DNA from 3 places in the Halomonas sp. AOP7-B1-5 genome. Region 3 is predicted to be linked to each of the others. Evidence: predicted binding sites of a transcription regulator. Region 3 holds the regulator's gene; each other region holds the start of a gene.

Evidence for each region. The regulator sigma-54, encoded in region 3, starts transcription at its own class of promoters, with help from an activator protein. The targets are predictions, from matches to a motif close to TGGCACNNNNNTTGCTNT.
Region 1: the regulator sigma-54 is predicted to act here: its motif matches at 1,101-1,118, upstream of glnL (nitrogen regulation protein NR(II)).
Region 2: the regulator sigma-54 is predicted to act here: its motif matches at 944-961, upstream of ACT3XD_RS15060 (amino acid ABC transporter substrate-binding protein).

Annotation. Positions count from the first base shown of each region.
Region 1 covers NZ_JBQTDC010000003.1:143,356-145,594, reverse strand. Annotated here, with positions in the region: gene glnL (nitrogen regulation protein NR(II)) at 1-1,053, opposite strand, end outside; gene glnA (glutamate--ammonia ligase) at 1,327-2,239, opposite strand, start outside.
Region 2 covers NZ_JBQTDC010000033.1:31,768-34,006, reverse strand. Annotated here, with positions in the region: gene ACT3XD_RS15065 (amino acid ABC transporter substrate-binding protein) at 1-805, shown strand, start outside; gene ACT3XD_RS15060 (amino acid ABC transporter substrate-binding protein) at 1,020-2,045, shown strand; gene ACT3XD_RS15055 (amino acid ABC transporter permease) at 2,168-2,239, shown strand, end outside.
Region 3 covers NZ_JBQTDC010000001.1:131,028-133,266, reverse strand. Annotated here, with positions in the region: gene ptsN (PTS IIA-like nitrogen regulatory protein PtsN) at 1-211, opposite strand, end outside; gene hpf (ribosome hibernation-promoting factor, HPF/YfiA family) at 216-524, opposite strand; gene ACT3XD_RS00645 (RNA polymerase factor sigma-54) at 647-2,062, opposite strand; gene lptB (LPS export ABC transporter ATP-binding protein) at 2,186-2,239, opposite strand, start outside.

The DNA.
Region 1 (2,239 bases), on a different contig from region 3:
CGCTTCTCCGGTGCAGTTAATAACCATTGGAATCAGTAAACGAAATTCAGTGTGACCGGGTCGTGAGTCGCACTCGATCAGTCCTTGATGCTGGTGCAAGATCGACTGGGCAATGGAAAGCCCCAGCCCGCTGCCTTCGGCGCGCCCTGAAACCATGGGATAGAAAAGCGTTTCTTTAAGCTCTTCGGGAATGCCGGGGCCGTTATCAATCACACCGACTTCGCTTACCAGGCGGTGGCGTTCGGCACCCAGGGTAAACTGGCGCCGGGCACGGGTGCGCAGCATCAATTCCGGCATCGGGGTTTGTGCATCGCTCATTGCCTGAACGGCGTTGCGGGCCACATTAAGTACGGCTTGAATCATTTGTGATTCATCGCCGGAAAGATCCGGCAGGCTGGGGTCGTAATCGCGGCTGATAGTGACATCAGGGTGTTCGGCAATCAGCAGCGAGCGCACCCGTTCCAGCACTTTATGAATATTCACCGGCTTATGTTTAACGATGCGGTTAGGGCCGAGCATTGAATCCACCAGATCGCGCAGGCGGTCGACCTCTTCGACAATGATATGGGTAAATTCCCGCAGTGCCGGTTCGGCTAAATCACGCTCTAACAGCTGGGCGGCACCGCGAATTCCGCCCAATGGATTTTTAACCTCATGAGCCAAGCCGCGGGCCAGCACTTTGATAGTCTCCTGACGCGTGGTTAGGGCTTCCTCGCGGGAAATCTGCATCAGCCGGTCGCGGGGCTCTATTTCTAATAGCAGCTCATCATCCGATAAAGGCGTAACGGTATAGTCCACCGTTAACGACTCGCCGTTGAGCGGGGTAATACGCGCCTCGCGCTGGGTGTAGGGGTGAAAGGCATCCCGCGCTTTGGCCAACACCTGATCGATACTTTCATCGCCGCCGAGCAGGGTACCCAAACTAACTCCCTGTACTCGACTAAAACTTACCGCCAGCAAAGCCTCGGCGGCCGGGTTCATCCAGCGTACGTGGAGCTCACCATCCAGCAGTAGCACCGCCATGGAGAGATGTTCTAGTAAACGCTGATACATGGAGTTTCCTGAGGCATCGCGGTTGAAATCGTTCATATTGAAGAGAAACTGCAAAAAGCGCGCCAAGTTGTTCCACTAGCGACACAATGCACGGCTTGTGGGCGTTACACACCGCTGAGGCGAGCGTTTATAGCGCAGCTGGCCGCTCACCACGGATGCTTAATGCACTATTTTAGTGCATTAAGCACAATTAGAAAGCATGCCAATCACCGGATCAGTGCAATAAAAAACCCCGCCGAGGCGGGGTTTTAGGGCTAACACGTTAAAACGCCATTAGCAGCTGTAGTACATATCAAACTCAATGGGGTGCGTCGCCATGCGGATACGCTCCACTTCTTCCATCTTGAGTTCGATGTAAGCATCGATCATATCGTCGGTGAACACGCCACCTTCGGTCAGGAACGCACGGTCAGCGTCGAGTGCTTCCAGCGCCTGATCCAGGCTGTTAGCAACGGTCGGTACTAACTTGCCTTCTTCCGGCGGTAAGTCGTACAAGTTCTTGTCCATGGCATCGCCAGGATGGATCTTGTTCTTGATACCGTCGATACCGGCCATCAGCAAGGCTGCGAACGACAGGTAAGGGTTGGCAGTCGGGTCAGGGAAGCGGGTCTCGACACGCTTGCCTTTCGGGCTTGCCGTGTAAGGAATACGGATAGACGCACTGCGGTTACGAGCGCTGTAGGCCAGCATTACCGGCGCTTCGAAACCCGGTACCAAGCGCTTGTACGAGTTGGTAGACGCGTTGGTGAAGGCGTTCAGGGCACGGGCGTGCTTGATCACACCGCCAATGTAGTAAAGCGCCATTTCAGACAGGCCCGCGTACTCGTCACCGGCAAACTGGTTCTGGCCATCTTTCCAGAATGACTGGTGGATGTGCATGCCTGAACCATTGTCACCCACCAGCGGCTTGGGCATGAAGGTCGCGGTTTTGCCGTAAGCGTGGGCCACGTTGTGGATCACGTACTTCATTTCCTGAACTTCGTCGGCCTTCTTCACCAAGGTGTTGAATTTAACGCCAATTTCGTTCTGACCCGCATTCGCCACTTCGTGGTGGTGCACTTCAACAGTCTGGCCAATCGCTTCCAGCGTATTACACATAGCGCCACGGATATCGTGGAAGCTATCGACCGGCGGAACCGGGAAGTAGCCGCCTTTTAGGCGAGGACGGTGGCCCAGGTTACCGCCT
Region 2 (2,239 bases), on a different contig from region 3:
GGGGGACGCCAGTAAGGTAGATTTTGTACCACTGGACTCGGTCGAGCGGTTTACCGCGCTACAGTCTGGCGAGGTGGATTTGCTGTCTCGCACCACCACCTGGTCGTCAAGCCGCGATACGACGCTGGGCCTGCAGTTTACTGGGGTAACCTACTACGATGGTCAGGCCTTTATGGTCGCAAGCGACCTAGGCGTGCAAAGTGCCGAGGATCTCGACGGGGCGGCGGTATGCACCCAGTCGGGCACGACCAGCGAGCTGAACCTTTCCGACTACTTCCGTATTAATGACATGAGTTACGACGCGGTGGTCTTTGACTCCCCTGAGCAATCCATTGCGGGTTTCGAAGCGGGCCGATGCGATGTTTTAAGCTCTGACGCTTCTCAGCTTTACGCCCAGCGTATGCAGCTGGCCGACCCGAATATGGCCGTCGTACTGCCCGAGATCATTTCCAAAGAGCCACTTGGCCCTGCCGTACGCCAAGGCGATGACCAGTGGTTCAATATTGTGAAGTGGTCGCTGTTTGCCATGCTCAATGCTGAAGAGTACGGCGTGACCAGCGAAAACGTCGATGAACAGCGCAGTACCAATAACCCGGATATCGCGCGCTTGCTTGGTCAAGACGGTAACTATGGCGAAGGCATGGGCTTGAATGAAGACTGGGCCTACCAAATCATCAAGCAAGTAGGCAACTATGCGGAAATTTATGAGCGTAACGTGGGGGCGGATTCCAACTTCAAGATCGCCCGCGGCTTGAACGCGCTGTGGAAAGATGGCGGTATCCAGTACGCGCCGCCCATTCGTTAATCACTTTTAGCAGTCAATCGGCGGTTACTGCACCAAGTCAGAGCGTGCAGTAACCGTTTCTAATTTTTTGCACCTAAACTTTCGTCGGAACCGGGATGTTTTGCGTTGAAAAGCGCTGAATTTGGCGATATCCCATGTTGGCATCTTCCTTGCTAGTTTTATATGTCATGCCTCTGCATGCATAACAAGACTAAACATAATGGGAAACTCTATGATGCTAACTAAAAAACACTTAGTACTGCTGGCCTCGGCAGGCGTGGTTACGCTAGCAGGCACCTCAACGGCGAATGCAGCCACTTTGGAAGATACCATCGAGCGTGGTGCGGTTCAGTGCGGCGTTAGTGACGGTTTGCCAGGCTTCTCCGCACCCGACGGCGATGGCAACTGGCAAGGGCTGGATGTCGATGTGTGCCGTGCCGTGGCTGCTGCTGTTCTGGGCGATGCCGACGCGGTGAATTACATTTCGCTTAATGCGGTAGAACGCTTTACGGCTCTTCAGTCAGGCGAAGTGGATCTGCTTTCGCGCAACACCACCTGGACCACTACCCGCGATACCACGCTGGGCCTGAACTTTGCTGGCGTCAACTTCTACGACGGTATCGGCTTTATGGTCAGCCGCGACTTAGAAATTAGCGGCGCTGATGAGCTGGACGGCGCGGCGATCTGTATCCAAACCGGCACTACGACCGAGCTAAACGTGGCCGATTATTTCCGCGCCAACGATATGCAGTTCGACCCCATTGTGTTTGATACCTCAGAACAGACCGTGGGCGGCTTCCAGGCCGGTCGCTGTGACGTATTGACCTCCGATACCTCTCAGCTGGCAGCCCTGCGCATTCAGCTAGACGATCCGGATGGTGCCGTCATTCTACCCGATATCATTTCCAAGGAGCCGCTGGGCCCGGTGGTTCGCCAGGGCGATGACACCTGGTTCAACATCGTGAAATGGTCGCTGTTTGCCATGCTGAACGCTGAAGAGTACGGCGTGACCAGCGAAAACGTTGACGATATGACCAGCTCCGAAAATCCCGATATCGCGCGCCTATTGGGCCAGGACGGCAACTACGGTGAAGGCATGGGCTTAGAAGCTGACTGGGCTTACAACATTATCAGCCAGGTGGGTAACTACGCCGAGAGTTTTGATCGCAATGTCGGCATGGACTCTCCGCTTGAAATCGAACGGGGTGCTAACGCCCTTTGGAACCAAGGTGGCTTCCAGTACGCACCGCCGATTCGCTAAGCGTCTCGCTTGACCCGGCCCGTCGCCCTTATCAGGTACGCATTCAGTACGTGCTTTAAGTTCCTGTTTTAAGGGGCAGGCGGGCCATTTGATTGACCTTCCGTATCGCGGAGACGCCACCCATGTCGGTAAGACCCAATACTCGCCCCGCTGGCCAAAAGCCGCCGTTCTGGCGAGACCGCGCTAAGCGTGCA
Region 3 (2,239 bases):
GGCTACGTGCATGGGGAATGGCAACGCCGTTGCCGATCCCCGTGCTTCCAAGTCGTTCGCGACCAATCAGTCGGCTGAACACTTCTTGGCTGTCCAGGCTAGGTGTGTTTTGAGCGATAAAGGTGCTGAAAAACTCCAGCACCCTTTTTTTGCTGCCCCCAGGCACATCGTAAAGCACGCGCTCCGGGGGGAGGATAGTTTCCAACGTCATTGAGTTAACGCACGCCTGCGCCTTGGGCGCGAGCTTGTGCTTTTTCCTTATGCTTAACGAGTTGACGATCGATTTTATCGGCTAATGCGTCGATGGCTGCATACATATCGACATCTTCCGCATCGGCATGCAGGTCGGCGCCTGCTGCATGAAGGGTGCATGCCGCCTGCTGGCGCTCCTTCTCAATGGATAAGGTTACTTGTACCGTGGTGATATTGTCGTAATGGCGTTCGACGCGTTCAAGCTTTTCATTAACATAGTCACGCAAGGCGTCAGTCAGTTCTACGTGATGACCAGTGATGTTTACTTGCATTGACGTACTCCTTATCCATCGGACTGTATTTCGATTGTAACCCTTTTTACGGTGTTGCAAAGCCCTTGTCGCGAGTTTTGCTGTTTCTCTTGTACAAAACTGTCTCAAGACCTCCTAAAAGCCTACCTTAAGCGACGGCGTTCACTGGAGGATGGAATGCCCAATGACTCGCGGTATTTGGCCACAGTACGCCGTGCCACCGTAATACCTCCCTCTTCAAGCAGCGTGACCAAACGGCTGTCTGAGAGCGGTTTGCCAGGGGGTTCGTCCTGGATCAGCTTCTTGAGCCGGGCGCGAATCGCCGTGCTTGAGTGGCTGTCGCCCCCGTCTTGACCGCTGATCTGGCTTGAGAAAAAGTATTTAAGCTCAAAGACACCCCGTGGGGTATGAATATATTTCTGCGTTGTCACACGTGAAATGGTGGATTCATGCATTTCCACGGCTTCTGCAATATCCGCAAGAATCAAAGGCTTCATGGCCTCTTCACCTTGCTCTAAAAAGCCGATTTGACGGGTGATGATTTCGCGCCCTACGCGCAGCAGTGTATCGTTGCGGCTGGAGAGGCTTTTGATTAACCAGCGTGCTTCTTGCAAGTGCTCTTTTAAAAACTGGTTATCCTGGCTCTTGTCGGCACGCTTGATCAAGCTGGCGTAGTCGGGCTGGATGCGCAGGCGAGGCAGAGCTTCAGGGTTAAGCTCCAGGTGCCAGCCTTCATGATCGTGGCGTACCACCAGGTCAGGCGTGATATAGCTATCATCGGTCACCCCGTAAGCGCTACCGGGGCGTGGGTCCAGGCTGCGGATCAGGCCAATCACATCGTCTAGCTGCTCATCGTCCAGCCCTAGGCGGCGCTTGAGTAGCCGAATGTCATTTTTGCCGAGTGCTTCCAGAAACTGGCGTACCAGACGGCGCGCCGGGACAAGCAGGGGAGTGTCATCGGGCAGGGTAGCCAGTTGAAGCATCAGGCATTCGCGCAGGTCGCGGGCAAAAACGCCGGTCGGCTCAAACTGCTGCAAACGCATCAGAATGGTTTCCATCTCGCGCTGGCTAAGCGCTTCGATATTTTGAGCGCGCAACCCGTCGCGAATATCGTTTAAGGGCTGCGTCAGGTAGCCGTTGGCATCCAGCGCGTCGATCAAGCTTTCTGCAATCTGCTGTTCACGTGCGCTGAAGTCGGTCATGGCGAGCTGCCAAAGCAAATGACCGTGCAGGCTTTGTCCCGCTGCCTGGCGCTCAAAGTCAGGTCCCTCAGTGCTGCTGCCTGAGCTGCCTACATCCTGATAGGTGTCGGACCAGTCGCTATCAACGGAGAGTTCATTGGGTATGCTTTCCGCCCACTCCGCTTCCTGCGTTTCAACGGCTGCCTGCTCACCGAATTCATCTTCCTGTTCCAGCATCGGATTGGCATCCAGCGCCTGCTGAATTTCCTGACGCAGATCCAATGTGGATAACTGGAGCAGGGCAATGGCCTGCTGCAGCTGAGGTGTCATGGTCAGCTGCGTACCGATACGCAATTGGAGAGAAGCTTTCATGACCATCTGAGAACCACTCGTTACTCGGAAAGCTTTACCCTAGTGCGAGTCATGTTTATGTGCAAGTGCAATAAGCATGCCATTGATAATAATTCTGCTGCAGATCCCTGTTTAGCAGTGAACATAAATTTAAAGACGGAAATCAGCACCCAGGTAAACTTCTCTGACCTTCTGGTTATTGAG